DNA from 3 places in the Mesorhizobium sp. M0184 genome. Region 3 is predicted to be linked to each of the others. Evidence: predicted binding sites of a transcription regulator. Region 3 holds the regulator's gene; each other region holds the start of a gene.

Region 1 (9,931 bases), on a different contig from region 3:
CTGAAATTCGCTCCACCGAAACGACCTTCTCGCCCTCTGCGGTATTGAAGATGGTAACGCCCTTGGTGGCCCGGCTGGCGAAACGAATGCCGTTCACTGGAACACGGATAACGGTGCCGCCATCCGAAACCAGCATGATCTGATCGTCATTGCCGACCGGGAAGGTCGCCACCAGGCGGCCGATTTCGGCCGTTTTCGAGACGTCGGTGGCGCGAATACCCTTGCCGCCACGGCCAGTCAGGCGGAAATCGTAGGACGATGAACGCTTGCCGTAGCCATATTCCGTCACCGTCAACACGAACTGCTCGTGCGCCTTGAGGAATTCATAGCGGTCGTCGGAAAGCTCCGCCTCTTCGCCGACCTCTTCATTGGTGAGCTGGATTTCTTCCTCCTCGCCGGCCGCGATGTCAGCAGCGAGCCGGCGTTCGGCCACCACCCGCTTGAGGTAGGCGGCACGCTCCGCCGGCGGCGCATCGACATGCTCGATCACCGCCATCGAGATCACCCGGTCGCCATCGGCCATCGCAATGCCGCGCACGCCGACCGAATTGCGGCTCTGGAAGACGCGTACGTCGCTGACCGGAAAGCGGATGCACTGGCCGGAACTTGCCGTCAAAAGCACGTCGTCATTGTCGGTGCAGGTCTCGACGCCGAGGATCTCGTCGCCTTCCTCGTCCAGCTTCATGGCGATCTTGCCGTTGCGGTTGACCTGGACGAAGTCCGACAGCTTGTTGCGACGCACGGTGCCGCGCGTGGTGGCAAACATGACGTCGAGCTCGCCCCAACTCGTCTCATCCTCCGGCAGCGGCATGATCGTGGTGATGCGCTCGCCCTGTTCGAGCGGCAGCATATTGATCAGCGCCTTGCCGCGCGATTGCGGGTTGCCGATCGGCAGGCGCCAGACCTTTTCCTTGTAGACGATGCCGCGCGAGGAGAAGAACAGCACCGGCGTGTGCGTGTTGGCGACGAACAGCCGGGTGACGAAATCCTCTTCCTTGGTCGACATGCCGGAGCGGCCCTTGCCGCCGCGGCGCTGCGCCCGGTAGAGCGACAGCGGCACGCGCTTGATGTAGCCGGAATGGCTGACCGTGACGACCATGTCCTCGCGCTGGATCAGGTCCTCGTCTTCCATGTCCGCCCCGCCCTCGGCGAGCTCGGTACGGCGCGGCGTGCCGAACTCGTCGCGCACGGCGATGAGCTCGTCCTTGACGATCTGCTGGACGCGGGCGCGGGACGAGAGGATGTCCAGGTAGTCCTTGATCTCGTCGCCGATCGTGTTCAGCTCGTCGGCGATCTCGTCGCGGCCGAGCGCGGTCAGGCGCTGCAGGCGCAGTTCGAGGATGGCGCGCGCCTGCTCCTCGGAGAGATTGTAGGTACCGTCCTCGTTGATGCGATGGCGCGGGTCGTCGATCAGAAGAATCAGCGATTCCACGTCGCCCGAAGGCCAGCGCCGCTCCATCAACTGCTCGCGCGCCGTCTGCGGGTCCGGAGCGCTGCGGATCAGCTTGATGACTTCATCGATGTTGGCAACAGCGATGGCAAGGCCGACCAGCACATGGGCGCGGTCGCGCGCCTTGCGCAGCAGGAATTTCGTGCGCCGGCTGATCACCTCCTCACGGAAGGCGACGAACGCCTTCAGCATGTCGGTCAGAGTCAGCAATTCCGGCTTGCCGCCGTTCAGTGCCACCATGTTGGCGCCGAAGGACGTCTGCAGCGGGGTGAAGCGGTAAAGCTGGTTGAGGATGACATCGGCGACCGCGTCGCGCTTCAGTTCGATGACGACGCGGTAGCCCTGGCGGTCACTCTCGTCGCGAATGTCGGAAATGCCTTCGATGCGCTTGTCGCGCACCAGCTCGGCCATCTTCTCGATCATCGACGCCTTGTTCACCTGATAGGGAACCTCGGTGATGACGATCGATTCACGATCGTTGCCGCGCGCCTCGACGTTGACGCGACCGCGCATGACGATGGAGCCGCGGCCGGTCGAATAGGCGCTGTAGATACCGGAGCGGCCGAGCACGATGCCGCCGGTCGGGAAATCCGGCCCCGGAATGATCTCCATCAGTGCCGGAAGGTCGATCGCTGGATTATCGATGAGGGCAATGGCGCCGTTGCAGACCTCGCCCAGATTGTGCGGCGGGATGTTGGTGGCCATGCCGACGGCGATACCGCCGGAGCCGTTGACCAACAGGTTCGGAAAGCGCGCCGGAAGGACTTTCGGTTCGCTGCCCGACGCATCGTAAGTGTCCTGGAAATCGACGGTGTCCTTGTCGATGTCTTCCAGCAACTCATGCGCGACCTTGGTCAGCCGCGATTCCGTGTAGCGCATCGCCGCCGGCGGATCGCCGTCGATCGAGCCGAAATTGCCCTGCCCGTCGATCAGCGGCACGCGCAGCGACCAATCCTGCGCCATGCGCACCAAAGCGTCGTAGATAGAGGCGTCGCCATGCGGATGGTATTTACCCATCACGTCGGCGACCGGGCGTGCCGATTTCACATATTTGCGGTTCCAGTGATAGCCGCTCTCATAGGCGGCGTAGAGGATGCGGCGATGCACTGGCTTGAGGCCGTCGCGCACGTCAGGCAGCGCGCGGCTGACGATCACGCTCATGGCGTAATCGAGATAGGAGCGCTGCATCTCCTCGATGATGGATATCGGCTCGATGCCGGTGGGGCCGCCGTCGGCGCCGCGCGGTGTCTTTTGGTCGGTCAAATCGGATCACAATCTAATCAGGAATCACTTGGTGCTTATATAGGAAGCCAGCCTGAAACTCCAACAATCGCGGCAGTTTTCCAGTGTGGTTTTTAGCGGCAAATTCAAAAGGATAAACCAATTGCGACGATATGGCCGTGGCACCCTTTCACGGGCGTCGCCGGCGGGCGCGATAAGTACCCGGCGCCTCGCCCATCAGCCGCCGGAAACGGCGGTTGAAGGTCGACAGATCGTTGAACCCCGCCGCAAAGGCGATCGCCGAAATCGTCTGATCTGACGTCCGCAGCCGCACGGCTGCCCTGTGCAGCCGCGCTCTCAGCAGGAACTGGTAGGGCGTCATGCCGGCGACGTGCCGGAAGGTGCGCAGGAAATGGTAAGGGCTGGTGGCGGTCTCGTCGGCGAGTTCGGCAAGCGAGATCGGCCGGTCGGCATCGACTTCGATGCGCCGCACCGCTTCGGCAACACGCTTCTGGTCACGGCGGCTCGGCGTCCGTCCCCGATCCGTGGCGCTGCAAGCCGCTGTCACCGCGGCACCGGCAATGCGCAGGGCGAGTTCCTCGAACGCGCCGGTGTCGGCCATCTCGCGCGCCGCCTCCGCTTCGGCAAGCAACGGCACCAGCGCCGGCAAGGGCGGCAGGCGCGGCGTGCCGAAATCGAGCGTCTTCGTGCCCGGCACGTCGGCGACGATCCGCTCCATATAGGCCGGTCCGAAATGGAAGGAGAGGCAGCGGTCGCCGGCGCCATGCTCGTGACCGCATTCATAGCATGTGCCGGGATTGCCGAGCAGGAGCGCGCCCGGCGCCAGCATCGCCGTGCCCTCGCGCGCACGATAGCGGAAGGTGCCGTTGGTTACGGCGGCAACGCAGAAATCCCGATGCTCCTCCTCGAATGGCCTGTCGGCGGCGCTGGCGGTGCAGATGACATCCGACACCTGCCAGCCTCGGCCCGACGCCAGCCTGTGCGCGCTCGTCGTCATCGCCGAAACATAGCAACTTTTCCCAAGCGCAGAACCCCTGTCGGCCTCTATGCTTGCCGGTCTCCTGACAAGATGAGAGCGAAGCCATGTCCAATTCCTTTGCCAAGGCCCTGCACAGCGATGGGCCCGTACCGGCCCTTGCCGAGAAACTGAATCTTTATGGCCGCTTCGTCGGCGCCTGGACGTTCGACGCCACGCGCCATCTCGAGGACGGTCAGGTGCTGACCGGGCGCGGCGAAGTGCATTTCGGCTGGGTGCTCGAAGGCCGCGCGATCCAGGACGTATGGATCCTGCCTGCCCGTGACGCCGGCCCCTCGCCCTCGCTCGGCAAATGGACCTTCTATGGCACGACGTTGCGCGTCTACGATCCCGGCGTTGACGCCTGGCACATCTTCTGGAGCGATCCGCGCAATCAGTACTACAGCCGCCAGCTCGGCCGTGCCGAGGGCGACACCATCATCCAGCAAGGCGCAGACGGCACCGGATCTGCTGTGCGCTGGAGCTTTTCGCGCATCACCGAAAATTCGTTCCGCTGGCTGGGCGAACGCTCACAGGACGACGGCGCCACCTGGCGTCTCGAAGTCGAGTTTCTGGCGCGCCGGGCCGTCAGCCCCTGATCCGCACGGTTTCCACTGGCTCCGCTTTGCTCTACCAATCCCGTTATCCGGCTTTGCCGGCGGGGAGGGTCAGCATGCCGAGCTTCGACAGCCTGTTCAACGCCTTCGTCACCATACTGGTGACGATCGATCCGCCCGGCCTGGCGCCGCTCTTCCTCGCCGTGACTCGCGGCATGAACCGCGAGGAGCGCAACCAGGTCTCCGTGCGCGCCTCGGTCATCGCCTTCCTCGTAATGGCGTTGTTCGCAATCGCCGGCGCGTCGATCCTGTCAGTCTTCGGCATCACTCTGCCGGCCTTCCGCGTCGCCGGCGGCTTTCTGCTGTTCTTCATCGCCTTCGAAATGGTGTTCGAGCGCCGGCAGGACCGCAAGGAGAAGATCGGCGACGTCGCCATCACCAGGGACATGATCCACAACATCGCCGCCTTTCCGCTGGCGATCCCGCTTATTGCCGGTCCCGGCGCGATTTCGGCGACCGTCCTGCTCTCAAGCTCGTTTCAGGGTTTGGGCGCGCAGACAGCCCTTGTCGGCATCATCGCCATCTGCCTCGTCATCACCTACCTGGTGTTCGTGCTGTCAGAGCGCATCGACCGTATCCTCGGCCAAACCGGCCGTTCGATCCTGACAAGGCTGCTCGGCGTCATCCTGGCGGCGCTCGCCGTACAGTTCGTCGCCGACGGCATCAAGGCGCTGATGGCGACGTAGGAACAGCCCTACTTCGCTGTCGTTTCAATGACTTCGAAGTCGTGGGTAATCTCGGCAGTCTTGGCCATCATTGCCGAGGCCGAGCAGTATTTCTCGATCGAAAGCCCGATCGCCCGCTTCACCTTGTCGTGTGATAGCGCCCGGCCCTTGACGACAAAATGCATGTGAATGCGGGTGAACACCCTGGGATCGGCTTCTGCACGGTCGGCATCGAGTTCGACCACGCAATCTTCGACCGCCTCGCGCCCCTTTTCGAGGATATGGATCACGTCATAGGCCGAGCAGCCGCCAGTGCCGATCAGCACCAGTTCCATTGGGCTCGGCCCCGGCGTCTTGCCCTCCGGCCCGAACGCAGTGCCTAGCACCAGCTTGTGCCCATTGGCGGACTCGCCAACGAAAGTGCGCTCCTCGACCCATTTGACCCTTGCCTTCACCTGATACGTCCTTTCACCGCTCAAACGCACAACGTCCCGAAAATCCAAGACAGATTTTCGGGACGCCATTTCGTGGCCAAGGTGCCGGCGCTTTTCGCCGCAAGGGCAGTCCGCCCGAGAAATCAGAACGGGATTTCGTCGTCCAGCTCGCGCGACGAACCACCGCCGCCGCCCTTGTTGGCGCCACCGCGATTGAAACTTTCGCCCGGGCCGGACTGGCCGAAATCGGAACCGCGGCTCGCACCACCACCGGCATAGTTGCCGACCTGGCCGCCGCCCTCGCCCCGCGCATCGAGCATCTGCAGCTCGCCGCGGAATTTCTGCAACACGATTTCGGTCGTATAGCGGTCATTGCCGGTCTGGTCCTGCCATTTGCGCGTCTGCAGTTGGCCCTCGACATAGACCTTCATGCCCTTCTTCAGATACTGCTCGGCCACCTTGGCGATCTGGTCGTTGAAGATCACGACATTGTGCCACTCGGTCTTTTCCTTGCGCTCTCCGGATGTCTTGTCGCGCCAGCTTTCCGACGTCGCGATGCGGATGTTGACGACCGGGTCACCCGAATTCAAGCGGCGGATTTCAGGGTCCGCCCCGAGGTTGCCCACCAGAATGACCTTGTTGACGCTACCCGCCATGATACTTCTCCGCGCTCATCCGAAACCAAATTTTTGTCGCCGCACCTTACAGGCTATGGACAATCCCTGCCTGCCGTCGCCGCCTTTTCCCACAAGGTTTTTGTTCTCTTTTCGTTCTATAGGAGAGGCCCTTCACTGTCAATAGTTGTCAGTAAGAAGTAGTGTCTTGGCGTCGAATTTCCACAGATCATGGGATCGAGGCGACCGCATGAAGATGGTTGCGCATGACGATCAGCCGCAAGAAGAGTGGCGAGCGGGAGTAAAGACCCGCATGCATGTCTCTGCCCGCAACGGCGCAACTCAACTTTGCATATTCGAACAATGGGTCGAACCGGCGGTTGGCGCCCCCACACATTGGCACCCGGTCGAGGAAGTGCTTACCGTCATCGCCGGCAGGGCCGAGATGTGGATCGATGAAGAGCATCTCGTCTTGACTGCCGGACAGTCGCTTGTTGTTGCAGCGCGCAGGCAACATGGCTTCCGAAACGTCGGCTCCGAACTGCTTCACATCCATGCCGTGCTCGCGTCACCAGTTTTCGAGGCGACGTTCAAGGGATCCCCGGACATGGTGAGACGCTGGCTTCCGGCGAGTTTTTAAAACCTCGCCTGTCTTAAAAAACACCGCCTGTCTTAAAAAACACGGCTTGCCAAACAGATAAGTATTGACTTATGCTTTCGGCATGATCGAAGCAGACATTTTTCGGGCACTAGCGGATCCAACGCGTCGCGCCGTCTATGAGCGGCTCGCCGACGGCGAGATGACGGTGTCGGAACTGCGCACTGGCATACCGGTATCGCAGCCGGCGGTATCGCAACATCTCGCAGTGCTGCGCGGCGCCGGCCTCGTGGTCGAGCGCCGGGCCGGTCGCAACGCCTATTACCGCGTCGATCCGAAGGGGCTTGCGCCACTGCTCGGCTGGATCGAACGCTACCGTGCGTTCTGGCCAGAGCGCATCGAAAGGCTCAAGACGGTTTTGAAGGACATGGACCAATGACCAGCCGAGGCAAAGAACGCGCCGAAATGGCCGCAGACAAGATCGAGTTCGAGTGCGAGCTGCCCGAACCGCCGGAAAAGGTGTGGCGGGCGCTGACGGTGCCGGACCTGCTCGCGGCCTGGATGATGCCGAACGACATCAAGCCCGAAATCGGCAACCGCTTTGCCTTTAAAGCGCCGAATGCGCCGATCGAGTGCGAAATCCTCGACGCGGATCCCGGACGGCTGCTGCGCTATTCCTGGCGGGAGCGGCCGGCGCCCGGCGATACGCAGGTGCCGCCCGGCAGCCCCCTGGACAGCGCAATGAGCGACAGCCCAGTGGACAGCATCGTCACCTTTACGCTCGACCGCACCGTTTCCGGCGGCACGCATCTGCGCATCGTCCATGATGGTTTTGCTCGGGCAGCAGCGCCGGAGATCGCGATGGCAGGCGCCGGTTGCCGGCTTTCCTTTGAAGCGCGCACTCCCAGGCACAAGCAGATCGCCGCAAACACCCCGCGCCTCTTCCTGCGCGCGGCCTGAACGACAACAGTCAACGGAGACAACCGATGAGCGGCCTTGCCAATCTGGTGCCGATGGTGATCGAGCAGTCGAGCCGCGGCGAACGTGCCTTCGACATATTTTCGCGGCTGCTGCGCGAGCGCATCGTCTTCATCAACGGGGCGATCGACGACGGCACCTCGGCGCTGGTCTGCGCCCAGCTTCTGTCGTTGGAATCCGACAATCCCGACAAGGAGGTCTCGCTCTACATCAACTCGCCGGGCGGCGTGGTGACCAGCGGTTTCGCCATCTACGATACGATGCAGTATATCAGCTGCCCGGTCTCCACGGTTTGTATGGGCTTCGCCGCCTCGATGGCCTCGTTCCTTTTGATGGCCGGCACACCGGGGCGGCGCATCGCGCTACCCAACACCAGCATCGTGCTGCATCAGCCTCTCGGCGGTTTCCAGGGCCAAGCCTCCGATATCCAGCGCCATGCCGAGGGCATCCTTCGCACCAAGCGGCGCATGACCGATCTTTACGCCCGCCATTGCGGCCGCACCTACGAGGAAGTGGAACGCACGCTCGACCGCGACTTTTTCATGACCGCGCAGGAGGCCAAGGATTGGGGCCTCGTCGACCATGTTTTCGACACTCGCAAGCAGGCCGCATGAACGAGCCGGGCCGGCGGACGGAACTGAGGCGATTGAGCCCCCGCAATTTCAGCGCCATCGGTCTGGTCTTGACGCTATCGCGGCACTATAGTCCGGCGATGACCGCCAGCCGCTCATCCAGCCTGTTATACCTTACTATCGCTACCGTAGCCGGCACGAACATGCTGGTGGGTATGGCACTTGCCCAAGATAATTCGACGTCTTCGCAAAAGGGCACCCTGCCCGGTGTGACCAGCGATTATCGCATCGCCGAGCCAGCGCCGCGGCCTGAGCCTGACGATGTGGCTCCAGGCAGCGGCAACGGCACCTTTAAGATTGGCGATACCGACGTTCGGATTTCCGGTAGCATCACCATCGATGTCGCTACCGGCGGGATCAGGCCCTCCAGCCGCTAAGTTCGCCTGGTGTGAACCACAAATATTGCGCTTCAAACGAACAGCCCCGCCATTGCGTTTGCAACTGACAGGGCTTTCTTGGATCTGAAATCCAAATTGCCGGGAGTGTACTGCCGGCTTTTTATTTCGGATGCTTCGCGGCGTTCAGCCGACGATCCGACTAGCAGTCTCTGATTGTTGTGGGGATCGGCAGGTCAACGTGGGCAGGTAGCGCTAAACGCCTGACCTGGCTACTTATACCTGCCGCGGCTCCAGCGACACGTGGAGCCTCAAGGAACAATCCGGTGGAGTCATGCCTCTGCTCTCCTTCTGTTCGTTGCGACTGTCGTCGTCGAAGCGCTCATCGCATAACCCGCGGCGTCTCGCAGGCTAGCCCCAGGCCGCGAGGCCATCGAAAGACGGCCGGCTTCGTTGACGTGTCGATTCTGCCCCCATGACGCAGGCACGTCAACCTTGAATAGCCGATTACCGAAAAATGTGATCGCGAATCGCTTTGAAGCCGGCTGCGCGGGCAGCTTTTGTCAGGAGCGTGTTCGGCCTTTGTTCTTTCCGCTTGCCCGTTCGCGCGAAAGGCGGTTAAACGCTTTGGTCGAGAGTTGTGGCGTCTCTCGAAAAGGCGGCGAAATTACCTACATAGGGGATGGTCGGGAAAACCCGCCCATCCCACGAATTCCAGATTCTGAGGCGGCGACCGGCGATGGCCGACCATAAATATCTCTCCATTCGCGGGGCACGCGAACACAATCTGAAGAATGTCGATCTCGACCTGCCGCGTGACAGCCTGATCGTCATGACCGGCCTGTCGGGGTCGGGCAAGTCGTCGCTTGCCTTCGACACCATCTATGCCGAGGGCCAGCGCCGCTATGTCGAGAGCCTTTCGGCCTATGCGCGGCAATTCCTCGAAATGATGCAGAAGCCGGACGTCGACCAGATCGACGGCCTGTCGCCGGCCATCTCCATCGAGCAGAAGACCACCTCGAAGAACCCACGTTCGACGGTCGGCACCGTCACCGAGATCTACGATTATATGCGGCTTTTGTTCGCCCGCGTCGGTGTACCCTATTCGCCGGCCACCGGCCTGCCGATCGAGAGCCAGACGGTCTCGCAGATGGTCGACCGGGTGCTTGCGGTCGAGGAAGGCACCCGGCTGTTCATTCTGGCGCCGATGGTGCGCGGCCGCAAAGGCGAGTACCGCAAGGAACTGCTGGAGCTGCAGAAGAAGGGTTTTCAGCGCGTCAAGGTCGACGGCGTCTTCTACGAGATCGCCGACGTGCCGGCGCTGGACAAGAAGTACAAGCACGACATCGAC
Region 2 (9,931 bases), on a different contig from region 3:
TCTCGGTGCTGGTCAACAATGCCGGCATCACTCGCGACGCGATGTTCCACAAGATGACGCGCGAGCAATGGAAAGAGGTCCTCGACACCAACCTTTCCGGCGTCTTCAACATGACGCATCCATTGTGGGGCGGCATGCGCGACCGCAAGTTCGGTCGCATCATCACCATCTCCTCGATCAACGGCCAGAAAGGCCAGGCCGGCCAGGTCAATTATTCGGCCTCGAAGGCCGGCGATATCGGCTTCACCAAGGCACTGGCCCAGGAAGGCGCGCGCGCCGGCATCACCGTCAACGTCATTTGCCCCGGCTACATCGCCACCGAGATGGTCAAGGCAATGGACGAGAAGGTCCTCAACGAGCGCGTCATCCCGCACATCCCGGTCGGCCGTCTCGGCGAGCCGGAGGAAATCGCGCGCTGCGTCGTCTTCCTCGCTTCCGACGATGCCGGTTTCATCACCGGCTCGACCATATCAGCCAATGGCGGCCAGTACATCGCCTGATCGTTTATCTTTACGTTGAGACAGATACGCGCTTGGACGAACGGGCCTGCAAAACGGCCCGTTTCTATAGCGGTCTTCCCGTTGCCAGATCTCGATGCAGCACGCTGCCCCAATCCGGCACGCAAAGGTTAACGGCAAACTCGCAGCCTGTGCAAAAGCCGTCCGGCAGCCTGTGGGTTTTCGGTGGAAAAGCTGTTCACGACACAACATGTTGCAGTGAACAAACCAAGAAACTTCGGCTATCGCTGATTCGTCGCCGATTCGTTCCGGCTTTGAGCGGAACGTTAACGGCGAGAGCTGAAAACACCCTCGAAATGATTAAAGCGCGTTAGGAAACATCAATAATTTCATAATGTTGTGCGAAGCAGATTGGCCAGCCACGACCATTCACCGGCAAAGGTTAACCGCAGTGCTCGCTTGGATGCCACTTGCATAAATCGGGCCAGTTTCCGTGATTCAGCATGTGGTGAGGTACGCCGACAGAAAACCCAGATGTAGCCGTGAACAAACCCTGAATCAGCGCGAGTCAGTGATTCGTCGCTGATTCGTTCCAGACTCGTTCCAACTGTTAATTGGGAACAGATTTTCTGGCTTCGAACCAACCAATCGGCCTCCCTCGGCACATTCCGCTTTCGCTTCGCGCCCGAAATCCCTATGTGTCGCCTGTCATACGCGGCCAATATGGGCGCGCTTCCGACAATGCGAGGCAGAGAGCCTTATTTCCAGGCCGATGAACATCCATCCGAAACACACTGAACCGCTGATCCTGTCGGGTCGAGACGTGACGGCCGTGCTCGGCCCGACCAACACCGGCAAGACCCATCTCGCCATCGAACGCATGGTGGCGCACGAAAGCGGCGTCATCGGCCTGCCGCTCAGGCTGCTTGCCCGCGAGGTCTATACGCGCGTCTGCGAGAAGGTCGGCGCCCATAAGGTGGCGCTCATCACCGGCGAGGAAAAGATCCAGCCGGCGGGCGCGAAATACTCGGTCTGCACCGTGGAAGCGATGCCGCGCGAGACCGACGCCGCCTTCGTTGCCATCGACGAGGTCCAGCTCGCCGGCGATCTCGAACGCGGCCACATCTTCACCGATCGCATCCTGCATCTGCGCGGCCGCCAGGAGACGCTGCTGCTGGGCGCGGCCACCATGCACGGCATCCTGCAGCGCCTGCTGCGGGGCGTGTCGGTGGTGACGCGACCACGCCTGTCGCATCTTGCCTATGCCGGCTCGAAGAAGCTGACCCGCCTGCCGCGGCGCACCGCGATCGTCGCCTTCTCGGCCGACGAGGTCTATGCCATCGCCGAGCTGATCCGCCGCCAGCAGGGCGGTGCTGCCGTCGTGCTCGGCGCACTCAGCCCGCGCACCCGCAACGCCCAGGTGGCGCTGTTCCAGTCGGGCGACGTCGACTACCTCGTCGCCACCGACGCCATCGGCATGGGCCTCAACCTGGACCTCGACCACGTCGCCTTCGCCCAGAATCGCAAATTCGACGGCTACCAGTACCGCAACCTGACGGCGGCCGAGCTCGGCCAGATTGCCGGCCGCGCCGGCCGGCATCTGCGCGACGGCACCTTCGGCGTCACCGGCCAGGTCGATCCGCTGGATGATGAACTGGTCAACAAGATCGAGGCGCATGATTTCGATCCGGTGAAAGTGCTGCAGTGGCGTACCGCGCATTTCGATTTCGCCAGCCTCGATGCGCTGAAGCGCTCGATCGAGACCAACGCCCCGGTAGAAGGCCTGACGCGCGCACTGCCGGCAGTAGACGCGCAGGCGCTCGAGCATCTGTCGCGCGACGAGGACATCCGGGCACTCACCACCGATGCCAGGCGCGTGGCGCTGCTGTGGGAAGCCTGCGCGCTGCCCGACTACAGGAAGATCGCGCCGGCCCAGCATGCCGACTTGATCGCCTCCATCTACATGGACCTTGCCAGGCATGGCCATGTCGACGAGAACTACATGGCCGAGCAGGTGCGCCGTGCCGACACAACCGAAGGCGACATCGACACGCTGTCGCACAGGATTGCCCAGATCCGCACATGGACCTTCGTCTCCAACCGGCCCGGCTGGCTGGCCGATCGGGCACACTGGCAGGAAAAGACGCGCGAAATCGAAGACAGATTGTCGGATGCGCTGCATGAGCGGTTGACGAAACGTTTTGTAGACCGCAGGACTTCCGTCCTCATGCGGCGCCTTAGAGAAAACACGATGCCTGAAGCCGAAATCAGCCCAACCGGAACCGTCCTCGTCGAAGGCCATCACGTCGGCGAGTTGCAGGGTTTCCGCTTCACCGCCGACCAGAGCGCCGGCGGCGAGGATGCCAAGGCGGTGCGGGCGGCGGCGCAGAAGGCGCTTGCCGCCGAGTTCGAAGCGCGGGCCGAGCGTTTCGGCGCCTCTGCCAATGGCGACATTGCGCTGGGTTCGGATGGCACGCTGCGCTGGATCGGCGCCCCGATCGGCACGTTGGTTGCCGGCGAAGACGCTTTGAAGCCGCGTCTCGTTCTGCTCGCCGACGAGCAACTCGCCGGCCCGGCACGCGACAAGGTTGCGGCGCGCGCCGAGCGCTTCGTCAACTTCCAGATCGAATCCTTGCTGAAGCCGCTGGTCGATCTCAAGAATGCCGAGCAGATCACCGGCATCGGCCGCGGCATTGCTTTCCAGCTTGTCGAGCATCTCGGCCTCATCAACCGTCGCGACATCGCCGACGAGATGAAGTCGCTCGACCAGGAAGGCCGCGCGGCGCTTCGCCGTCTCGGCGTGCGCTTCGGCGCCTACCATGTCTTCGTGCCGGCGCTGATCAAACCGGCGCCGGCCGGGCTGATAACGCTGCTGTGGGCGCTGAGAAACGACGGCAAGGACAAGCCCGGCTTCGGCGATGTCGTTCACGCACTGGCCTCCGGCCGCACCTCGGTGGTCATCGATCCGACCTTCGACAAGACCTTCTACAAGCTTGCCGGCTACCGCAATCTTGGCCGGCGTGCTGTACGCGTCGATATTCTCGAACGGCTGGCCGACCTGATCCGGCCGGCGACCAACTGGAAGCCGGGCCTCGGCCCTCGCCCCGACGGCGCCTATGACGGCCAGTCCTTCATGGTGACGCCGCCGATGATGTCGATTCTCGGCGCCACCGCCGACGACATGGAAGAAATCCTGAAGGGACTCGGCTATCGCGCCGATGCCAAACCGGCGGCCGAGGTCAAGGCGCGGCTCGACGCACAGGACAATGCCGCGCGTGAAGCTGCCGCTGCAAAGCAGGCGGCGGAAGAGGCTGCGCGAGTCGAGCAGGCGAGGATGGCGGAAGCAGCTGCCGCGGCAGAGCCGCCGGCGGAGGCTTCGGAACCTGTGTCGGATGCGGCTCCTGTTGCGGAGGCGGCGGCCGAAGCTGTGAGCGAAGCGACGGCAGAGCCTGTCGCGGAAGCTCCAGCCCCTGAAGCTGCGGCAGAAGTCACGCAAGAGACCCGGCCCGCCGCGGAGGCGACTGCTGAAGCGCCTGCGGAACCAGCGGCCGAGCCAAGGGCGGAACTTGGGGCGGAAACTGAGGCTGCGGCATCGGCAGAACCGCCGGTTTCCGACACTACGGAAGCATCGCCGGCCGAACCTGCAGCGACGGCGGAAGCCGTCGCCGGCGAAGCTGCTCCAGAAGCGGAGGAGCCAAAACCTGTCCTGTTATGGCGGCAGGGTCGTTTCGACCAGCGCCCGCGTCATCGCCAGCATGACAACCGCCCCCGGGACAATCATCGGGACAATCGCGCGCGCAATGGTCAAGCTGCGCCGGGCGGCCGCAGCGATGCGCCGGCAGATGCCGGCGGGCAACCGACGCCGGGCGACCGGCCCGCCCGTCAGGGGCGCCACGACCAGCGCGACGGCGCCGGCAAGCCACGCTTCGACCGCAGCAAGTTCAAGCCCAGGCCGCAAGGCGAGGCGGCAGAACAGCGCGCCGGCAAGCCGCAAGCCGAACGCCCGGACCGGCGCGAAAACCGGCCCGACTGGAAGGCTGGCCGGCAGGACGGCAAAGGCGGCGCCCAAGGCGCAAAACCCGCCTTCCAGCCAAAGCCGCGTGAGGAACGCCCGGTCCGCTTCGACCCGGACTCGCCCTTCGCCAAGCTCGCCGCGTTGCGCGACCAGCTGAAGAAGTAAGCTGCTCGTCCGATGGTCACTGATGCCCGCCAGCGCATCGACAAGTGGCTGTTCTTCTCGCGCGCGGTAAAATCGCGCACGCTGGCAGCCAAGCTGGTCGTCGCCGGACGCGTCCGCATCAATCGCGACAAAGCAGCGCAGGCCTCCGATACGGTCCGGCCGGGCGACGTTTTGACCATCACGCTGGAGCGGCGGATCTTCGTCTGGAAAGTCCTTGGCACCGGCGTACGGCGTGGCCCGGCCGAAGAGGCCCGCCTGCTCTACGAGGACATGTCGCCGCCCCCCGCGCCCAAGGGCGAGGCGCTTCCGGATGCGGTGCCGCCGTTGCGCGAGGCCGGCAGCGGTCGCCCGACCAAGAAGGAACGCCGCCAGACCGACCACCTGCTCGGCGACGATTGAGCAAGGTCGAACGCCCGCTTTGCCGGCCTTCCGGAATTCCATTCCGGAAACCGCGGCACCGCTGGCAGGGGCCGCCCTTGCCACCAGCGGACAAAGGCGTTACCTCACCAAAAAAGCCCAACAAAATGGGACGTCCCGGAGCCGACCAATGACCTATGTCGTGACCGACAATTGCATAAAATGCAAATACATGGACTGCATCGAGGTCTGTCCGGTCGACTGCTTCTACGAAGGTGAGAACATGCTCGTCATCCACCCGGACGAGTGTATCGATTGCGGTGTCTGCGAACCGGAATGCCCGGCCGACGCGATCAAGCCCGACACTGAGTCGGGCCTCGACAAATGGCTGCAGATCAACACCGAATATGCCGACAAATGGCCCAACATCACCGCCAAGAAGGAGCCGCCGGCCGACGCTAAAAATTTCGATGGCGAAACTGGCAAGTTCGAGAAATATTTCTCCGCGGAGCCCGGCGAAGGCGACTGACGAGCCTGCCGGCTGCGGCGGCCTGACGCCGCGTAACAGACGTGATACATTAACTGCCTTGACAGGCGGCGACGGCGCGCGGCCTTCGCGCGTGCAGCAAAACCTTGATTCTTCCGACTTTTTGTGTTATATGAGCCAAACATGCCGGTGACACAACGTCGATTTATGGCGCAAACGCCCCAAATCACTGAAAGGTGAATTTCTCAATCCGGACCAGAGCGATCTGGGGCAGGCGGTCGCAATGTTGCGATTTGCCGGTCCTGGCCTTTCCGGTGAGTTCATCGTTGTGTGGCTAAGGACCGGTCACCCCGGTCGCACGAGTTCGGGCCGGCACGATGCCGGTACCACAACAAGGAGTTCAGGGCGTAATGGCAACGATCACCCCGCAGAAGAAGTCCACCGCAGCGCGCCACGGTTTCAAGACCGGCGAGTACATCGTCTATCCGGCGCATGGTGTCGGCCAGATCGTCTCGATCGATGAGCAGGAAGTCGCGGGCCACAAGCTGGAGCTGTTCGTCATCGACTTCCAGAAGGACAAGATGCGCCTCAAGGTGCCGGTCGCCAAGGCGACCTCGATCGGCATGCGCAAGCTGTCGGAAGAGGATTATGTCGAGCGCGCGCTGAAGGTCGTGCAGGGCCGCGCCCGCGTCAAGCGCACCATGTGGTCACGCCGCGCCCAGGAATATGATGCCAAGATCAACTCCGGCGATCTGATCTCGATCTCGGAAGTGGTGCGCGACCTTTACCGCGCCGATAACCAGCCGGAGCAGTCCTATTCCGAGCGCCAGCTCTACGAGGCGGCGCTTGACCGCATGGCCCGCGAGATCGCGGCCGTCAACCGCATGTCGGAGACCGAAGCGGTGCGCCTCATCGAGGTGAACCTCAATAAGGGCCCCAAGCGCGGCGCTAAGGCCGACAACGAGGAAGCCGAGCAGGAAGAAGCCGCCTGAGCTTTTTTGCTTTCGAATTCAGAAAAACCCGGCCTTGCGCCGGGTTTTTTTGTCTTAGCTGACCGGCGACGGGCATATCTAACCTTCGCCGCCCTCCCTTTCCGCCTCGTGCTTCAGCGTGGCGATGAACCGCTTGGTCCGCTGGCGTTCCGGGTTGCTGAACAGCACCGCGGCCGGGCCTTGTTCGACGATGTTGCCGGCATCGAGGAACACCACTTCCCGCGCGATCTTCGAGGCGAGCCGCAGATCATGCGTCGCCATCACCATGGTCGTGCCCTCGCTGGCGAGCTTGCCGAGCACGTCGACCACCTCCTGCGCCAGTTCCGGATCGAGTGCCGAGGTCGGCTCGTCGCAGAGCAGGACCTTCGGCGAAGGCGCCAGAGCCCGGGCAATCGCCACGCGCTGCTGCTGGCCACCTGACAGCGTCGCCGGCCAGGCATCGGCCTTGTGCGCCATGCCGACCTTTTCGAGCAGGGCCAGCGCCCGTTCGCGCGCCCTCTCCTTGGGCCATTTCAGCACCGTCACCAGCCCCTCCATGATGTTCTCGATCGCAGTGCGATGCGGAAACAACTGGAAATTCTGGAACACCATGCCGGTCTGCAGCCGCAGTCGCTGGATATCCCTGGTCGAGACCCTGCCGCCGGGGTGGAATTCGAGTGCATCGTCGCCGATCCGTACCGTGCCTGAAGTCGGCAGCTCGAGCAGGTTGATGCAGCGCAAAAGCGTGCTCTTCCCTCCGCCCGACGGCCCGACAAGCGCCGTAACGCTGCCTTCTTCGATGGTGACGGTCACGCCCTTCAGCACCAAATTGTCGCCGAAACGCTTTTCGATGTTGGTGAGGCCGATCACGAGCGCGCCTCCAGGAAGCCGCCATAGCGGTTCAGCCTTGTTTCCAGCCGGGCCTGCAAGGCCGACAGCACGGAGCTCATGATCAGATAGAGGGCCGCTGCCTCGACATAGAGGATCAGCGGCTCATAGGTGGTGGCGACGATGCGCTGCGCTGCCTGGAACATCTCCGGCACGGTGATGGCGGCGGCGAGCGAAGTGTCCTTGACCAGCGAGATGAAGGTGTTGGACAGCGGCGGCACGGCGACGCGCCCCGCCTGTGGAAGAATGGTGCGCCGCATTGCCTGGGCCCAGGTCATGCCGATCGAATAGGCCGCTTCCCACTGGCCCTTCGGCACCGAACCAATGACGGCGCGGATGATTTCCGACGAATATGCGCCGATGTTCAAGGTGAAGCCGATCAGTGCTGCCGGAAAGGCGTCGAGCAGGATGCCGACCGATGGCAGGCCGTAGAAGATAAGGAACAGTTGCACGAGAAGCGGCGTGCCGCGGAATATCCAGACGTAGAAGCGGACCACGGCGACCAGCGGCTTGGGACCGAACAGCCGGACAAGCGCCACAACCAGGCCTAGGACAAGACCGAATGCAAACGACAGCAGCGTCAACGGCACGGTGAAGATCAGTGCAGCCCACAGCAGCGTAGGCAGGGATTCCAGCATCAATTGCAGCCAGTGCGGCACGAAGGCTCCTCCTTGCCAGATTGCCGTCGCTCATATCACGCGAAAGCGGCGGGCCGTCAAAAGACAGCTCGCCGCGATACGAACGACGGGGGCCGGCATTCGGCCCACACGAGAAAGCCGTTTTACTTCGAAACGTCCTGGCCGAAATAGGTGTCGGCGATTTTCTTGTAGGTGCCGTCGGCCTTGATGTCGGCCAGCGCCTTATTGATGGCGGCCACCAGTTCCGGATCGCCCTTGCGTACGATGACGCCGGAATAGTCGGCGTTTTCTTCCTGCGCGGCAATCTTCACATTGGCGTCGGGCTTGTGCTTCTTGAAGTCGAGGAAGGACAGGCTGTCGTTGATGGTGGCGTCGGCGCGGCCGGTAAGAAGCAGCTGGATCGACTGGTCGAAGCCGTCGGTGCCGACGAGTTCGGCGCCGTTGGTTTCAGCCAGCTTGCCGAAGTTCGAAGTCAACGACTGCGCCGCCTTCTTGCCCTTGAGATCGGCGAAACCCTTGATGTCGGTGTTGTCGCCGCGCACGATCAGCACTGCCTTGGAGGCGATGTAAGGATCGGAGAAATCATATTTGGCCTTGCGCGCCTCTGTGATGCCGACCTCGTTGATGACGGCATCGTAGCGGTTGGCGTCGAGACCGGCGATCAGCCCGTCCCATTTGCCTTCGAGGAACTGGGCCTTGACGCCGAGGCGCTCGGCGATGGCCCGCGCGATCTCGACGTCGAAGCCGACCAGCGCGCCGGAAGCATCATGATAGGTGAAGGGCGCATAGGTTCCTTCCGTGCCGACCTTGAAGACGCCGGCCTGCTTGATCTGGTCGAGATTGGCGCCGGCATGACTGGCGGCGATGGCCAGAACCTGCAGCGTTCCGGCGATGATGAGCGATTTGAGCCATTTCATTTTTCTGTGATCCCGTCCTTGGCCGGTGTCCGGCGTCATTGCGAGTGCCGGAAAATGACAGATGCGCGATGCCAGAATAAGAAACTAAATTTCAAAAATCTCGCGCCCTTGAAATCCAATTCTCAACCAGCATCTCCCTGCGCCATCCGGCTGAGTCAAGGCCGGTGGCGAATCGCCTGGAACAGCGCAATCGACATGACAGTCCGGGGGAACATTCCCCCGCATGGCACGTTCTTCGCTGTTGTAGGGCGCGGCGCCGCCATTTCAACCATCGGCGCCAACTCACGATTCGATCGCACCGCAACGCCTGGAGCAGGAGCGCGGCATGATGGAAGACAGTGCAGGACGGACCATGGTTCGCGCGGCGATGAAAGCCCCTTATCTGGAACGTGACGAAGAGCATCTCCTGGCGCTGCGCTGGAAGGAAAACAATGACCAGCACGCGCTGCACCGCATCACCGTCGCGCATATGCGGTTGGTCATTTCCATGGCGTCGCGGTTTCGCCACTACGGCCTTCCGCTGGGCGACCTGATCCAGGAAGGCCATGTCGGGCTGCTGGAGGCAGCGGCCCGTTTCGAGCCCGAGCGCGAGGTGCGGTTCTCGACCTACGCGACTTGGTGGATTCGCGCCTCGATGCAGGACTATATCCTGCGCAACTGGTCGATCGTGCGCGGCGGCACTAGCTCGGCGCAAAAGGCGCTGTTCTTCAACCTGCGGCGTCTGCGCGCCCGCTTGGCAAACGGCGCCGAGCAGATGTCGAATGCCACGCTCTACCGCGAAGTGTCGGCGGCTCTCGGGGTATCGGAGGCCGATGTGGCGATGATGGATTCCCGCCTTTCGGCGCCGGACAGCTCGCTCAACACGCCGCTAGCCGACGATGCGGGCGCAACCGAGCGGATGGAGTTCCTGGTTTCGGATGACCCGCTGCCCGATGAGGTCGTCGGCGATACGATCGACGTCGAACGCCGCTCGGTGTGGCTGAAGACGGCACTCGGCGCTCTCAATGCGCGCGAGCTCAGGATTATCGAGGAACG
Region 3 (9,931 bases):
GTCGGCGATCGACATGATCTCATCGTCGCCGTGGCTCCAGCCAAGCCTCGCCAGATAGTTGAGCAGCGCCTCCGGCAGGTAGCCCATGGCGCGATAGGCTTCGACGCCAAGCGCACCGTGCCGCTTCGACAGCTTGGCGCCGTCGGCACCGTGGATCAGCGGGATATGCGACATCGACGGCACCTCCCAGCCCATGGCCTGATAGATTACGGTCTGGCGTGCGGCGTTGGTCAAATGATCGTCGCCGCGGATGATGTGGGTGATGCCCATGTCGTGATCGTCGACGACGACGGCATGCATGTAGGTGGGATTGCCGTCCGAGCGCAGAATAATGAAATCGTCGAGATCCTTGTTGGGAAAGCGCACGTCGCCCTGGACGCGGTCATGCACCACCGTCTCGCCGTCTGTCGGCGCCTTGATGCGGATCGCCCCCTTGGCGCCGGGCGGCGCCTCCGACGGGTCGCGGTCGCGCCAGCGTCCATCATAGCGGGGAGGCAGCCCCTTGGCGCGTGCGCTCTCGCGCATTGCCTCTAGTTCGGCAGGCGTCGCATAACAATAATAGGCCTTGCCCATACGAACGAGCTCCTCGGCCACCTCGCGATGGCGCGGCGCACGCTCGAATTGCGACACCGGCTCGCCGTCCCATGTCAGGCCAAGCCAGGAAAGCCCGTCGAGAATGGCCGCGCTTGCCGCATCGGTGGAGCGCTCGCGGTCGGTGTCCTCGATGCGCAGCAGCATCGTGCCGCCTGTGTGCTTGGCATACAGCCAGTTGAACAGCGCCGTGCGCGCGCCGCCAATGTGCAGATAGCCGGTGGGCGAGGGGGCAAAACGGGTGACGACCTTATCGGGCATGGAACTCTCAGGCGGGCGAAGGAAGTGGGTTTGCGGACTTTCGCGCGTTGCGCGTTCATGTAGCATAGGAGGTCGAGGGCGCAAGGGGCAGACCCGATGGCTGTGCGAGGCCGTGGTGCGGGCGAGGGCGAGGACGTTGGCAGCGGCGTCAGCGAACGCTTGCTGTTTGCCGCTCCCCCGCCTGTCCTGCCGGCACCGGCATTGCTACCCGCTCCGCGCTTCGATGCTCCGTCGCTGCCGGCCAGCGACCCAGCAACGGTTCTCGTGCCCGCGGGCGAGCCCATCGTACGCCTGCCCAGGCGTTTCCGCCTCCCGTCACCGTCCCGTATCCGCAACAGCGTAACCTCGGCAGCCGGCCTGGAACTCGACCGCGGCATCGCCTTCCTGCTGGTGCCGGTGTTCCTCGCATGCGGGGTGGTCGTATATTTCGGGCTGTCGGTGGAGCCGGCCTTTCCACAGCCGATCGCAATCGCGCTCCTCGCGGCCCTTTGTGCCGTCGTCTCGCGGTCATGGCCCAGGACGCGCCTGTGCTTCATGGTGGCACTGCTCTGCGCGCTTGGCGTACTTGCCGCCAAGTTCGAGACATGGCGTGTCGGAACGCATATGCTCGGTTCCGAAATCTCGACGCGGCTGACGGGTCGCGTCGTATCGTACGAGCCCATGGCGAGCGGCCGCATCAGGCTGACAATCGATGTGATCTCAACCGCCAGGCCGACACTGCGCTACATGCCGGAACGGGTCCGCGTTTCGGCGATGAAGATACCGGCTGAGCTGACCGCCGGTTCCGAGATCACCGGCTATGTGCGGCTGCTGCCGCCGACCGGCCCGGTGCGGCCCGACAGCTATGATTTCTCCTTCGACAGCTATTTCGCCGGTATCGGCGGCAGCGGCTTTTTTCTCGGCAATCCGAAAGTCGTGTCGTCGGGCAGCATGCCGCTTGCCGCGCAGCTTTCTTCCGCGATCGAAGACGCGCGCGAATCCATCGCCGACCATATCCGCAGCCGCATCGGCGGTGCCGAGGGCGAGATTGCTGCTGCGTTGATCGTCGGCGTGCGCGCCGGCATTCCCGAGGAGATCAACGAAGCGATGCGGCGCACCGGCATCTACCACATCATCTCCATCTCGGGGCTGCATATGGCGTTGGTCGCCGGCACCATCATGGCGCTGCTGCGGGGTGCCTTTGCGCTGTTTCCCGATTTCTCATCGCGACGGCCGGTCAAGAAATATGCCGCGGCCGCCGCGCTTCTTTCGATTGCGGCCTACCTCGTCTTTTCCGGCATTGTCGTGGCGGCCGAACGCAGCTTCATCATGCTGGCGGTGATGCTTATCGCCGTGCTGTTCGACCGGGCCGCGCTCACCATGCGCAACCTGGCGATCTCGGCCATCGCGGTCATCCTGGTGTCGCCGCACGAGGTGGTCGGTCCGAGTTTCCAGATGTCCTTCGCCGCGACGGCGGCCCTTGTCGGCGCCTATGCAGGCTGGTCCGATTACCGCGCCGGCAGGGCCACCACGCCGCCGCCGCGGCTGTCGCCGCAACGCTTTGCCACTCGAAAGGTCCTGCTGGGCATGTGCGGTCTGGCGATGACCTCGATCATTGCAGGGAGCGCCACAGCGCTTTTCGCCATATGGCATTTCCAGCGCGTGGCGCCGCTCAGCCTGTTCGCCAATCTGGCCATCATGCCCATCGTCTCACTGGTCGTCATGCCCTTCGCCGTTCTCAGCGCGCTGGCGATGCCGTTCGGTGCGGATGGCCCTTTCCTCTATGTCATGGGCAAGGGGCTGACGGCGATGATCGCCCTGTCCGGGTGGATCTCGGAGCGCTCGCCGATCGATGCGGTCGGGCTGATTTCGCTGAGATCCGTCCTTCTGGTGACGATCGCCCTCGTCATTGCCAGCATGGCGACGACCTGGTTGCGGCTGGCGGCACTTCCTTTTGCGCTCGCCGGCTTGCTGACGACAACGCAGACACGCATACCCGACGTATTGGTCTCGGAGGACGCACGGCTGGTCGCGCTGCCGATCGGCAGCGGTGAACTCGCGGTCAACCGGGCACGCCCGAATGAGTTCACCATCGACAACTGGAAACGCGCGCTCACATCCGAGGCTATCGTCGCGCCGGAAACACCTGGAAAGAACGACCCGCAATTCGACATTGCCGATCCGGCCGACCTACCGCCGGGCATGCCGTTCATTTGCACGGATGGCCTCTGCCTTGCCAGGCATCCATCCGGCGCGATCATCGCGCAAGCCAAGGACCGCGATACTGCGCGGCCAGCCTGCGCCTTTGCCAGCTTGATCGTCATCGACGACGCCACCGCCCATAACCCCTGCTACTACGACCGGCTGGTCCTCGTCGTCACCAAACGGCAACTGGCGCACGCGGGAAGTGCCGCCGTCTACTTCGATCCACAAGCGGCAACGCGCGCCGAAATCCGTTTCGCGGTCGAAAAATCATACCGGCCCTGGCACGTGCAGCGGAAATTTTCACGCGCGGCACGAGGCCTGCCGCCATACCGCAGGGCCGACAACCCCAAAGCCGGCGCCAAGGGCGGAGCTCAGTAGCGGCGGATCAGTCCGACGAGCTTGCCTTGCACCTTGACCCTGTCTGGTCCGAAGATGCGCGTCTCGTAGGCCGGATTGGCGGCTTCCAGGGCGATCGAGGCGCCCTTGCGGCGGAACCGCTTCAGCGTCGCTTCCTCCTCGTCGACCAGTGCCACCACGATCTCACCGGGGCTCGCCGTATCGGCATTGCGGATGATCACCGTGTCGCCGTCGAAAATGCCGGCCTCGATCATCGAATCGCCTTTGACCTCGAGCGCATAATGCTCGCCGCCCATGATCATATCCGGCGGCACCGAAATCGAATGCGTCTGGTGCTGGATGGCGTCGATCGGCACACCGGCGGCGATGCGGCCCATCACCGGGATCGAAACGGCGGCGACGACATCGTCGTCATTTCCGGCTGCGGGCACGCGCGACGATGTCGGCTTGCCTTGCCGAGGACCGCCTTGCCCAAGACTGCCCTGGATGACACTCGGCGAGAACTTGCGTGCCGCATTGAGGCCGGGGGCGATCGAGTCAGGCAGGCGCAGCACCTCCAGCGCACGGGCCCGGTTGGGCAAACGGCGAATGAAGCCGCGCTCCTCCAGCGCCGTAATCAGCCGGTGGATTCCGGATTTGGAAGCCAGGTCGAGCGCTTCCTTCATCTCGTCGAAGGAAGGCGGGATACCGCTTTCCTTCAACCTTTCGTGGATGAACATAAGCAGTTCGTGTTGTTTGCGTGTCAGCATAGCGACCCCCAACAGAATCAGAAAAACAAACCCAGAACAAACACTATCTGTTCCAGTTGTGTTCCGCAACTGTTTAAAGTTTAATGAATGCGTTAAGGCTTGGGAAACAAACCACGCCCCTACCGGAATGCCGCATTTTCACCGTCGCGAGCGTCATCCCCTTGATTCTGCTTTCGTTTGCGCCTTCTGGCTTCCCAGAAGGCAGCACTGGCATCGGCCGTCAGTCGGCAAAGGGCACGGAATTGAACCCGTATCGACTGCGCGGTTCGGTCAATGCACCGTGAACGAAACGAACTCAAAACGCCAACCTCGGGTTAACTCCTGGTTTCCAGTCGCCTGGTCAGGCTGCTTCTCGCCGGTGGAGCCTTGCTGCGCGCAACCAGGTGATGGAAGAACAGTCGATGCGTGTCCGGCGTTGCGTTGAACTTTTGGGGGGAGCAGGCAAATCATGACAGGAATTCCCGATCTCGCCGCCATAAAGGCGATGGATGCCGCAGATCCGCTGCGCGCGATGCGCGACCGCTTCGTGTTGCCGCAAGGAGTGATCTATCTCGACGGCAATTCGCTAGGAGCTGCTTCACGTGCCGCTTTCGATGAACTGCACAAGGCCGCGACCGAAGAATGGTCGCATGATCTCATCCGCGCATGGAACACGGCCGGCTGGTTCAACATGCCGCTTGAACTTGGCGACCAGCTCGGGCGCCTGATCGGTGCCGCGGCCGGCCAGACGGTGGTCTGCGACACGACATCGGTCAACATCTACAAGCTGCTGCACGCCGCCATGGCCATGCGACCGGAGCGGCAGGTCATCGTCGCCGAGGGCGATAGTTTTCCGACGGACCTGTACATGGCTGAGGGTGTGGTTTCGACGCGAAAAGATACGCTGCTGCGCCTCTCGGGGGTCGACGCGCCGACCATCGAAGAGCTGATCGACGAACGCACCGCCGTGGTGCTGGTCAACCACGTCAACTACAAGTCGGGCGAACTGCGCGACATGCCGGCGCTGACGCGCAGGGCTCAGGAAGCCGGGGCGATGATCGTCTGGGATCTCTGCCACACCGCCGGCGCGATGTCAGTCGAGCTCGACAAGGCAAACGCCGATTTTGCCGTTGGCTGCACCTACAAATATCTGAATGGCGGCCCGGGCGCGCCTGCCTTCATCTATGCGGCTGAGCGGCATCTTTCCGACATCCAGCAGCCGCTCACCGGCTGGTGGGGCCATGCACGGCCCTTCGCCTTCGAGCCAGGCTATGCGGCCGGCACCGGCATCCGCCGGTTTCTGTGCGGCACCCAGCCGGTCCTGTCGATGCGCACGCTGAAGGGCGCGCTCGACATCTGGAACGATGTCGACATGACGGCGGTGCGCAAGAAGAGCATCGCGCTGGCGGATCTGTTCATCGAGCTTGTCGAGGCAAAGTGCGGCACTTACGGGCTCACGCTCGAAAGCACGCGCGATGGGGAAAAACGCGGCAGCCAGATTTCATTCATGCATGAGCATGGCTACCAGGTCATGCGCGCGCTGATCGAACGTGGCGTGATCGGCGATTTTCGCGCGCCATCGACCATGCGCTTCGGCTTCACCCCGCTCTATGTCAGCTATGCCGATGTCTGGCAGGCCGTCAAAGTGCTTGAGGATATCCTCCGCACCGGTGCGTGGAAGGATGCGCGCTTCGCAATCAAAGCAGCTGTCACTTGAGATTGATGCGAGAGCTGGAATCGTGAGGCTGGCGACGACGCGCCGCGCGATGCTCACGGCTACGTTGCAAGGCCATATTGCCAGGGAGGGCGCAGGGTGTTCGAACGTCACATTGCCGATTGGGACAACGCCTATGCCAACGGCGCCAACATAGCCGGCAGCGATCGCTGGCCGGCGGCCTGGACCGAGCCCGCGCGGGTTTTCCGCGACGTGCTTTCGACCGAGGGCAGGGCGCGGCTCGACATGGCCTATGGCGACAACCCACGCAACCGGCTCGATCTTTTCCTGCCGGCCATCAAGCCCAAGGGACTCGTGGTGTTCGTTCATGGCGGCTACTGGATGGAATTCGACAAGAATTTCTGGTCGCATCTTGCCGCTGGCCCTGTTGATCGCGGCTATGCGGTGGCGATGCCGTCCTACACGCTCTGTCCGCAGATACGCATTGGCGGCATCGTCAAGGAAGTCGGCGCGGCGATCGGCAAGGCGGCGGCGATGGTCCCAGGGCCGCTGATGCTGACCGGACACTCGGCCGGCGGCCATCTTGTTAGCCGGATGGTTACGGCCACGACGCCGCTGGCGCCCGAAGTGGTCCGGCGCGTTCGTCACGTGGTGTCGATCTCGGGGGTGCATGATTTGCGCCCGATCATGCGCACCGGCATGAACGAGACGATCGCGATCGATGAGGCCGAGGCGCAGGCCGAAAGCCCGGTGCTGCTGCGCCCGATGGACAAGGCCCGCCTGACCTGCTGGGCCGGCGGCGGCGAGCGCGCCGAATTCCTGCGTCAGAGCGCGTTGCTGGCCAACATCTGGATCGGCCTGGGTACCGCGACCAGCTCGGTGGTCGAGCCTGACCGGCATCATTTCAACATCATCGACGGTTTGGCCGATCCAGACCATCCGCTGACCCGGACCTTGATCTCGGAGTGAGGCAGGTTCAGCGTAACATCAGCACGTCGCAGGGGGAGCCCGCCGCTGCGGCAGGTGAGAACGGCGCGCGAACGATCAGCCCGTTGGCATCGGCCAGCATTTTCAGCATCGAGGAGTCCTGGATGCCGAACGGCGTCGCCACGAGCGTACCGGCGTCATCTATGACAACAGCCCGCACATAATCTTGCCTGAGATCGTTGGCCGGCATGGCAGCACCGAGCCGTGCCCGACGTATATCCTGCTGAAAGGCGCGGCCGCCGAGCCGCGCCAGCAGCGGCTTCAGGAAGAGCTGAGTGCAGACCAGGCTTGCCACCGGATTGCCGGGCAGGCCGATGCAGCGAATGTCTCCCAGCCGCCCGAACATCAGTGGCTTGCCCGGCCGCATGGCGATCTTCCAGAAATCGAGCGTCATGCCTTGCCCGGTCAGCACGTCATGAACGAAGTCGTGGTCACCGACCGAGGCACCGCCCAGCGTGACGATGACGTTCGCGCCAGCCTTCACGGCTTTTTCAACCAGCGCAGCGATCGCCTCCCTGCGGTCCGGCGCGATGCCAAGGTCGAGCGCGCGCGCACCGACCGACTGTGCGGCAGCGGCGACACCATAGGCGTTGGAGGAGATGATCTGGTCGGGGCCAAGATCGCTGCCCGGCGGCAGCAATTCGTCGCCGGTGGCGATGATGGCGACCAGCGGCCGTTTGACCACGCGCACCTCGGGGTGATTGGCCGATGCCGCCAGCGACAAGGCCGCCGGGTCGAGCAGGCGGCCTTTGGGCAGCAGGACATCGCTCTTGGCGAAATCGAGCCCGAGGCGGCGGATGTTGCGCCCCTGCACCGTCGGTTCCGTCACTTCGACGCTGCCGCCACCGAGATCGCGGACGTTCTCCTGGATGACGATAGTGTCGGCGCCTTCGGGAAGCGGCGCGCCGGTAAAGATGCGCACGGCCTGCCGCTGCTGCACCGTTCCGGCAAAGCCGCGTCCGGCCGGCGCCATGCCGACCACCGAAAGCTTTGCCGGTACGGACGCGATATCGGCCGCCCGCACGGCATAGCCGTCCATGGCGGAGGCGTTGAACGGCGGCTGGGTGCGGAGCGCCACAACCGGCTCCGCCAGCACGCGGTCGGCGGCATCCAGCAGTGCGACGCGTTCGCCCGGCAGCGCTGCTGCGCCGTCCAGCAGGCGCTCGAGCGCCTCGGCAACTGGGACCAGCGCCATTATCGGCCTGCCTCGGTGGCCCCGTCTCCGGTGATCTTGTAGTCGCCGGATTTGCCGCCGGTCTTTTCAACCAGCCTGATGCCGGAGATGACCATGGCGCGGTCGACCGCCTTGGCCATGTCGTAGATGGTCAGGCAAGCGACCGAGACGGCACTCAGAGCCTCCATCTCAACGCCGGTCTTGCCGGTGACGCGGGTCAATGCTGTCACCTTCAGGCCGGGCAGCGCGGCGTCCGCCTCGATATCGACAGATATCCTGGTTAGCAGCAGCGGATGGCAAAGCGGGATCAGTTCATGCGTCTTCTTGGCCGCCATGATGCCGGCAATGCGCGCGGTGCCCAGCACGTCGCCCTTCTTGGCGTCGCCGGCGAGGATCATGTCCAGCGTCTCGGGCCGCATCGCGACAAAACCTTCTGCGACTGCCGTGCGCACCGTCTCAGCCTTGTCGCCGACATCGACCATGTTGGCTTCGCCCTGCGCGCCAAGATGGGTGAGGGTGGCCGCCATCCTCAAACTACCTCTGCCGGCGCCTTGCCCGTCAACAGCATGCGCGTTGCCGCGGCCACGTCCTGCTGGCGCATCAGGCTCTCGCCGACCAGGAAAGTCGCAATGCCGCTCTGCTCCAGCCGGCGGCAATCGTCGTGCGAAAAGATACCGCTCTCGCTGACCAGATGGCGGTCGGCCTGCACCATCGCTACCAGCCGCTCCGAGGTCTGTAGGCTGGTTTCGAAGGTCCGGAGATTGCGGTTGTTGATTCCGATCAGCCGCGACGACAGCTGCAGCGCGCGTTCCATTTCAGCCTCGTCATGCACTTCGACCAGCGCGTCCATGCCGAGCCCGAACGCTGTCGCTTCGAGTTCTCTTGCCAACGCGTCGTCGACGCTGGCCATGATGATCAGGATGGCATCGGCGCCCCATGCCCTGGCCTCGTAGACCTGATAGGGGTCGAACAGGAAATCCTTGCGCAATGCAGGCAGCTCGACGACAGCGCGCGCAGTGGTGAGGAATTCGGGCGCGCCTTGGAAGGAGGGTGCGTCGGTCAGCACCGAAAGGCAGGCGGCACCGCCCTTCGCATAGGCCCTGGCCAGCGTCGGCGGATCGAAATCGGCGCGGATCAGGCCTTTGGATGGGCTAGCCTTCTTGATTTCGGCAATCAGCGCGAACCTGCCGGATTTGCGCTTTGCTTCAAGGGCGGAAAGAAAGCCGCGCGGCGCGTCGGCATCCGTCGCCCGTGCCTTGATCTCGGCGAGCGGCACGCGCGCCTTGGCCGCCGTGATCTCGTCGCGCTTGTAAGCCTCGATCTTGCGCAGGATGTCGGACATGGTTTTAACCGTTCGAAATCTCGATCAGCCTGTCGAGCACTTTCAGCGAGCGGCCGCTGTCGATGGCCTGCGCCGCCGTTACCATGCCGTCGGCGAGGGTCGTCGCTTTGCCGGCCACCACCAGCCCGGCGCCGGCATTCATCAGCACCGTATCGCGAAAGGCGCCGGCTGCGCCGCCCAGCATGTCGCGCAGTGCCTGGGCGTTGTGGGCGGCGTCGCCGCCGCGCAACTCGTCCTTGCTGTGCCGCTTCAGTCCGACGGCTTCCGGGGTCAGCGTAAAGCTGCGGATCTCGCCGCCGGCCAGTTCGGCGACAAGTGTCTCGCCGGTGGTGGTGATCTCGTCATAGCCGTCGCCATGGACGATCCAGGCATGGTCGGCACCAAGTTCCTTCAACGTTTCTGCCACCGGCATGATCCATTCGGGCAGGAACACGCCGACCATCTGCCGTCTGACACTCGCCGGATTGGAAAGCGGGCCCAGCAGGTTGAAGATGGTGCGGGTTCCGAGCTCGACCCGGGTCGGGCCGACATGCTTCATCGCCGGGTGATGCGCCGGCGCGAACATGAAGCCAACGCCGGCCTCGTGGATGCAGCGGCCGATCGTCTCCGGAGGGATGTCGATCTTGACGCCC

The links. The regulator LexA, encoded in region 3, represses DNA repair genes until DNA is damaged. The targets are predictions, from matches to a motif close to TGTTCNNNNTGTGTTCNG.
Region 1: a site for LexA is predicted at 6,181-6,198, ahead of NKJ23_RS24265 (single-stranded DNA-binding protein). Genes of this name have one in related genera too.
Region 2: a site for LexA is predicted at 1,047-1,064, ahead of NKJ23_RS02380 (helicase-related protein). Genes of this name have one in related genera too.

The regions. Positions count from the first base shown of each region.
Region 1 covers NZ_JAMYSZ010000023.1:57,211-67,141, forward strand. Annotated here, with positions in the region: gene gyrA (DNA gyrase subunit A) at 1-2,713, opposite strand, end outside; gene NKJ23_RS24245 (helix-turn-helix transcriptional regulator) at 2,862-3,689, opposite strand; gene NKJ23_RS24250 (hypothetical protein) at 3,776-4,306, shown strand; gene NKJ23_RS24255 (MarC family protein) at 4,381-5,010, shown strand; gene NKJ23_RS24260 (OsmC family protein) at 5,019-5,444, opposite strand; gene NKJ23_RS24265 (single-stranded DNA-binding protein) at 5,567-6,079, opposite strand; gene NKJ23_RS24270 (cupin domain-containing protein) at 6,288-6,677, shown strand; gene NKJ23_RS24275 (ArsR/SmtB family transcription factor) at 6,760-7,074, shown strand; gene NKJ23_RS24280 (SRPBCC family protein) at 7,071-7,595, shown strand; gene NKJ23_RS24285 (ATP-dependent Clp protease proteolytic subunit) at 7,622-8,227, shown strand; gene NKJ23_RS24290 (hypothetical protein) at 8,224-8,622, shown strand; gene uvrA (excinuclease ABC subunit UvrA) at 9,320-9,931, shown strand, end outside.
Region 2 covers NZ_JAMYSZ010000001.1:458,529-468,459, forward strand. Annotated here, with positions in the region: gene phbB (acetoacetyl-CoA reductase) at 1-500, shown strand, start outside; gene NKJ23_RS02380 (helicase-related protein) at 1,231-4,638, shown strand; gene NKJ23_RS02385 (RNA-binding S4 domain-containing protein) at 4,651-5,037, shown strand; gene fdxA (ferredoxin FdxA) at 5,186-5,524, shown strand; gene NKJ23_RS02395 (CarD family transcriptional regulator) at 5,893-6,474, shown strand; gene NKJ23_RS02400 (amino acid ABC transporter ATP-binding protein) at 6,553-7,323, opposite strand; gene NKJ23_RS02405 (ABC transporter permease subunit) at 7,320-8,000, opposite strand; gene NKJ23_RS02410 (amino acid ABC transporter substrate-binding protein) at 8,123-8,896, opposite strand; gene NKJ23_RS02415 (RNA polymerase factor sigma-32) at 9,222-9,931, shown strand, end outside.
Region 3 covers NZ_JAMYSZ010000012.1:13,773-23,703, forward strand. Annotated here, with positions in the region: gene gltX (glutamate--tRNA ligase) at 1-852, opposite strand, end outside; gene NKJ23_RS16480 (ComEC/Rec2 family competence protein) at 949-3,414, shown strand; gene lexA (transcriptional repressor LexA) at 3,408-4,142, opposite strand; gene kynU (kynureninase) at 4,591-5,838, shown strand; gene NKJ23_RS16495 (hormone-sensitive lipase) at 5,935-6,765, shown strand; gene NKJ23_RS16500 (molybdopterin molybdotransferase MoeA) at 6,773-7,978, opposite strand; gene moaC (cyclic pyranopterin monophosphate synthase MoaC) at 7,978-8,484, opposite strand; gene trpC (indole-3-glycerol phosphate synthase TrpC) at 8,487-9,299, opposite strand; gene trpD (anthranilate phosphoribosyltransferase) at 9,304-9,931, opposite strand, start outside.